2 regions of the Bacillus sp. 01N45 genome follow, and region 1 is predicted to be linked to the other one. Evidence: riboswitches for the same ligand, from Rfam matches in the RefSeq annotation. Region 1 holds a riboswitch; the other holds the start of a gene.

What was found. A riboswitch is a leader RNA that binds a small molecule or an ion and turns the genes downstream of it on or off. The one in region 1 is predicted to bind thiamine pyrophosphate.
Region 2: linked by a shared signal. The riboswitch ahead of AC1DMU_RS20640 (MTH1187 family thiamine-binding protein) and the one ahead of thiT (energy-coupled thiamine transporter ThiT) in region 1 are both predicted to bind thiamine pyrophosphate.

Annotation. Positions count from the first base shown of each region.
Region 1 is NZ_JBFTQW010000013.1:66,016-69,182, forward strand. It holds gene AC1DMU_RS24425 (sensor histidine kinase) at 1-262, shown strand, start outside; gene thiT (energy-coupled thiamine transporter ThiT) at 471-1,139, opposite strand; TPP riboswitch at 1,226-1,327, opposite strand; gene AC1DMU_RS24435 (FeoA family protein) at 1,522-1,749, shown strand; gene feoB (ferrous iron transport protein B) at 1,746-3,167, shown strand, end outside.
Region 2 is NZ_JBFTQW010000009.1:103,805-106,971, forward strand. It holds gene AC1DMU_RS20635 (methyl-accepting chemotaxis protein) at 1-1,044, shown strand, start outside; TPP riboswitch at 1,106-1,207, shown strand; gene AC1DMU_RS20640 (MTH1187 family thiamine-binding protein) at 1,308-1,628, shown strand; gene AC1DMU_RS20645 (ABC transporter permease) at 1,600-2,373, shown strand; gene AC1DMU_RS20650 (ABC transporter substrate-binding protein) at 2,370-3,167, shown strand, end outside.

The DNA of each region.
Region 1 (3,167 bases):
TATTATTATTTCTACAATAGATGAGAAAGATCGTATAAAAGTGTGTATTGAAAATAAAGGTACTCACATTGAAGAAGAGCAATTAGATAAAATTTGGGACCGTTTTTATCGCGTGGATGCAGCTCGCCACCGTTCACAAGGTGGAACTGGGCTTGGTCTAGCTATTTCTAAAAATATTTTAGAACTGCACGATGCTGAATATGGGGCAGAAAATACAGAAGATGGTGTATTATTTTACTTTTATTTACCTAAAAAAGCGTAGATGATGCATGCTACGCTTTTTTAATTTATTTTCATATTATCTTTACCTAATCTTTATTTTTAAGCGATATAATCTGGTTAGAAAATGAGGTTATGTAAGGAGTCGATGAACCGTGCATAGCAAGTGGCTAAGTATAATGGTATTTATTTTCTTTTGTGCATTTATTGTATTTTTAATTGATATTACGATATAACAAAAAGAGCGCTTATTAAGCGCTCTTTTTGTTTGAATTTATTTGATAAGCATTGATGCTCTTGAATAAGCGAGGTGAAGTAAGAAATAAAAATATAAGTAAAACGGTACATAAAATAAAAGAACCGAGCATTGTACTGCCGTTTACGATTAATGAGTATAGAACTGCTGATTGACCTTTCGGTGCATATTGTCCCCAGAAAATAATACCAGCAATAAAGTGGCAGAAATAGCGAGCAAAGCTACCGATAAATGTAGCAAGGATAATATAAGCAAGGACTTTCTTACCTTCGTTTTGTTTTGATGAAGGTTTTTCTTTACGGCTACCTAAACTTGATTGTTCTAAGTTATTTTCATTAGACGTTAAAAGTGCTTTTTGAATTGGACGATAGAATAAGCCAGCAAATCCGATAAAAGCAAAGGCAATGAAGTACTCAATGAAAGCTTGAATAGGTGTTAAAATGTAAGCATCTCCTACGACAATTTGTAATAGTCCCCAAACTAAACCACCTAAGAAAGCTGATTTAAAGCCCCAGCGGTATGCAATAATAAAAATAGGAATCATAGCGAATGAAATGGAACCGCCTGTTGGAAGTTTGATTGATAATGGTAAAATGTCGATGACCAAGGCGAAGGCTGCAAGAATTGCAGATTCGATCATCGCTTGTAAATTGGTGTTACGCATGTTGTCTCCCCCTAAATCCAAGTTGTGCAAAAAAGAATAGATATCATAGGAGGATACGAAATACGTAAATAAAAAAGAGGTATGTATTTCGGACGTTTGCACAATCCCTGCGTTAGCATTAACTAACAGGTTCGAAGGGTCGGAACGAAGTGTTCCCTCTCAGCGGCATGGCTCCCCCAGTGATAACGAGATTCTTTATTTGCTATTGTTTATTGTAAGCGAAATGGATGAGAATGGCAAACGAATACAGTATGACAATGATTGAAATAGAATTGTAGCGAAATGTTAATAAATATGAAGCAAAAGGGTATAGTACAAGAGAAATAGAGTGTGCTATAATTTTTTTGAAAATAATTATCATTCTCTTCTGAGGGGGAAGGTTATGAGCTTAGTAGATATTAAAATCGGTGAGAAAGTGTTAGTAAAAAGCGTTCAGTCTTTAGATCATTTACTGAAGAGAAGATTGGCTGCTTTCGGTCTTTCTGAAGGAAGCGAACTTCGCATGAAGCAGAAAGCGATGTTCAAAGGTCCTTGTACATTGGAGTGTCGTGGACAGTTAATTAGTATTCGTCATTGTGACGCGAAAATGATAAAGGTGGAATTAGCGTGAATAAGGTAGCTTTGCTAGGGAATCCGAATACAGGGAAGACATCATTATTTAATGCACTTACTGGTTCTTATGAATACGTAGGAAACTGGAGCGGTGTAACAGTAGAAAAGAAGGTTGGTAAATTAAAAGATAAGCAAGGAACATTAATTGATTTACCAGGTGTTTATGATTTGAATCCAGTTTCGCGTGATGAAGGTGTCGTTACAAATTTTCTACTAACAGACGAATTTCATCATATGTTAAATATAGTGGATTCTTCGCAATTCGAGAGAAATATGCATTTAACGTTGCAATTACTTGAGTTTGGAAAGCCGGTTTCAATCGGATTAAATATGGTCGATGTGGCAAAGCAACGAGGCATTGTAATTGATGTAAAACGATTATCAGAGCTATTAGGTGTAACAGTCGTTCCGGTCGTTGCAAGAAGTGGAAAAGGCTGTGAAGAACTACTTGCTACTCTTAAAGAAAATGACAAAAACGAGAAAAAGCCATTCATTATTTCATATGGTGTACAGATGGATGAAGGAATTGGAGAGGTAATAGCTCTTTTAGAGACAGCGAATTATAAGCATCCAAGATGGTTAGCCCTTCAATTTTTAAGCAATAACGAAGTAGTAGAAAAAGAAATGAAAGCATTACCAATTTATAAGGAACTTGTAGCCATTCGATCTCGCTTAGAAGGAAAACTTGATTGTACGTTGGAAGAGCACATTTACAAAACTCGTGAAGCGTATATTGAAAAGTTAAAAACAAATGTTATGAAGCATGAGAAAGAAGGAAAAATTCCTTTTTCGGAAAAAATTGATAGATTAATTACACATAAAATTTTAGGACTTCCAATCTTTTTAGCAGTTATGTTTTTTATTTTTCAGGTTACGTTTACGTGGATTGGTACACCTTTATCCGATATGTTAGATGAATTTTTTGGTGGACAGCTTACGGATTGGGTAACGGCTGGGCTCACAAGTGTTGGAGCTTCTGATTTTATTCAAGCACTCGTTACAGAAGGTATTATTGCCGGTGTTGGTGCGGTATTAGTATTCGTTCCACAAATCTTTGCACTATTCTTTTTCATTTCATTATTAGAAGACTCAGGATATATGGCGCGAATTGCAGTTGTTATGGATAGAATTATGGAGTTCTTCGGTTTAAATGGAAAAGCATTCATTCCGATGATTATCGGTTTTGGATGTAATGTTCCAGGTATTATGGCAGCGAGAACGATTGAACAAGAAAAAGAACGTTTACTTACAGTTCTTGTAACACCATTTATGTCTTGTTCGGCACGTTTACCTGTATACGCATTATTTGCGGGAGTATTCTTCCCTCATAGTCAGGCAACTGTTGTGTTTTCTTTATATGTTGCAGGTATTGTTCTTGCATTATTAGTTACAAAAATTATGTCTCTTACCATTTTA
Region 2 (3,167 bases), on a different contig from region 1:
CGTGAAGGATTGCGCAGAGTCGGTGAAGGTGATTTAAGTATTAAATTAGAGGAAAGACCAGATGATATTGGTATTATTAATGCGTATTTTAATAATACCATTGAGAAGTTTAAAGGAATTATAGATAAAGTGAAGCAGACAGCAGAACAGGTTTCCTCATCTTCGCAAGAATTGTCAGTGAGTACGAAAGAGAATAGCATGGCAGTCCAAGGAATCGTAAGTTCTATAGTTGAGTTAAGGGCTGGCGTTCAATCACAAGAAACTTCAGTACCAAAGTACTTAGGTATTGTATATGAAATGGAAGATAGGATGGAAGAGATAACTAATATTACAAAACAAATGGCGAAAGAGTCTGAAGGTACGACGCATCATTCAGTAAAAGGAAATGGTGTTATTGAACAGACGATTAATCAAATGAACATAATACAAAATGCAGTACAAGATTTATCTTCTATCATTCATTCTTTGGAAACAAGATCAAAAGAAATTAGTGATATTGTAAATGTAATTACAGGTATTTCAAATCAAACGAATTCGCTAGCTTTAAATGCTTCTATTGAAGCTTCACGTGCTGAGGCAACCGGAAAGGGATTTGCCGTTGTTGCTGATGAAGTGCGTAAATTAGCAGAGCAGACGGAAGCATCAGCAAAAGATATAGCGAAATTAATAGGGGAAACACAAGTTGAAACGGAAGAAGCTGTTGTTTCAATACAAAAAGCTTCAAAAGAAGTAGAATCCGGAATTAAACTTTTTCAAAGTAGTGGTGCTTTCTTTGAAAAAATTTCAAAATCAGCACAATCTGTTACAAATCAAGTTAGAGTTGTTTCTAGCAATTCAAGTGATATATTGAAAAATAGCCAAAATATTGTTCGTGTTGTAAATGAACTATCACTTATTGCAAATAAGTATGCAAATAGTAGTAATAATATTGAAGAAAGTATGAAAGAACAGGAAATGTCTGTACAAGATATTGCTGAATTAGCTAGTTCTTTAAGCTGGCTTTCACAGGAGTTACAAGAGTTAATAGGGGAATTCAAAAGTTAAATGAAATGATTATACGTGCTTTTGTTTGTTCAATAAAATAAATCATGCTACAATGAAAACGAATTAAGGACCGGGGAGCCAATTGGCTGAGAGGATGTAAACAAACATCGACCCTCAACCTGATCTGGATAATGCCAGCGTAGGGAGTTACTTAAAGTGATGTAGCATATGTTATTCTATAATAACTTGCATACAAGGCTTTCCTACGCAGTAGGAAAGCCTTTTCTTGTTTTAATATTTCATTTTATAAGGGGGATTTTACTATGTCACAACAAGTTACAATTTCATTTTCAGTAGTACCACAAGCGAAGAACAAAGATGTGTATTCTGTTGTTGATAAAGCAATTGAAGTTGTACAACAATCGGGAGTTCGTTATGAAGTAGGGGCAATGGAAACAACGCTGGAAGGAGAATTAGATGTACTTCTTGATATCATTAAACGTGCGCAACAAGCTTGTGTGGATGCTGGAGCAGAAGAAGTGATTACTTCTATTAAAATCCATTATCGTCCAAGCACTGGTGTAACGATAGATGAAAAGGTTTGGAAGTACCGTGATGAATATGCAAAACCAGAAGCAATCTAAAATAATTACAACAATTTGGCTTATCCTTCTCATAGCGATATGGGAAGGATCTGTTTCATTATTTAAAATTGAACCGTGGATTTTACCGAAGCCTTCTGCCATTGTTCAAGAATTAATTGGAATGAAAGATTTACTATTACCGAATACGATGCAAACGTTACAAGAGGTTCTAATCGGACTGTTTTTTGCGATTTTAATTGGGACAAGTATTGCAATTATTATGGATGTTATCCCTTTATTTCGTATTTTAATAAATCCGTTGCTTGTTATTTCGCAAACGATTCCAATCGTTGTACTTGCACCGTTATTTATTATTTGGTTTGGATATGGAATGCTACCGAAAGTAATGGTAGTAATACTCGTTTGTTTCTTCCCGATTGCGCTCAGCATTTTAGAAGGTTTTCAAACGGTAGATAAAAATATGTTGAAGTTGTTGCAAACGATGAAGGCAACGAAATGGCAAGTTTACCAGAAAGTAAAGTTTCCAGCAGTGCTGCCATACTTTTTCTCAGGTTTAAAAATTGCAGTTACATATAGCGTAATGGGAGCAATTATTGGGGAATGGCTCGGTGCAAGCGAAGGGTTAGGAGTTATGCTTACAAGAGCTACAAAATCCTTTCTAACAGCCCGAGTATTTGGTGTGGCGGCAATTATTGTTATGGTGACATTATGTCTGTATTTTATCGTGGAGTTTATGGCAAGAATAACAGCACCATGGATATATAGAAAGGACGGCAGAAAATGAAAAAAGGTTTAAAAGTTATGTTGGCTGCCTTATTAGCAGTAGGTGTAGCTGGATGTAATCCGGCGAAGAAAGAAGAAAGTGCAAGTAAAGATCAAAAAGTAAAAGTAGTATTAGATTGGTTTCCGAATACGAATCATACTGGCCTATATGTAGCGCAAACGAAAGATTATTATAAAAAGCAAGGATTAGATGTAGAGATTATTCAGCCAGGTGATAATGTGACAGCGGAGCAAATGATAGCTTCCGGAAAAGCTGACTTCGCAATAAGCGCACAAGAAAATGTAACGTTGGCTCGTGTGGAAGGTATTCCTGTTGTATCTGTAGGAGCAATCATCCAACATAATACTTCAGCTTTTGCATCACTTAAAAAAGATAATATGACGTCACCAAAAGATTTTGAAGGTAAACGTTACGGCGGCTGGGGAGGACCAGCAGAAGAAGCGACGTTGAAGACAATCATGGAGAAGCATCAAGCTGATTTTAATAAAGTTGAAAAAATCATCTTAGGACAAACAGATTTCTTTAAATCAATCGGTCGTGATGCAGACTTTGAATGGATATATTACGGATGGGATGGAATTGAAGCGAAGCGCCAAGGAAAAGAGTTAAATACGATTATGGTGAAAGACTTAGACCCAGCGCTTGATTTCTATAGTCCTGTTATTATTACGAGTGAAAAACATACGAAGCAAGATAAAGACTTTGTGAAAAAGTTTATGAGTGCAACGACAGAAGGTTATAATTTTGCAATTAAAGAACCGAAAGAAGCTGCTGATATTTTAATTAAAGCAGTT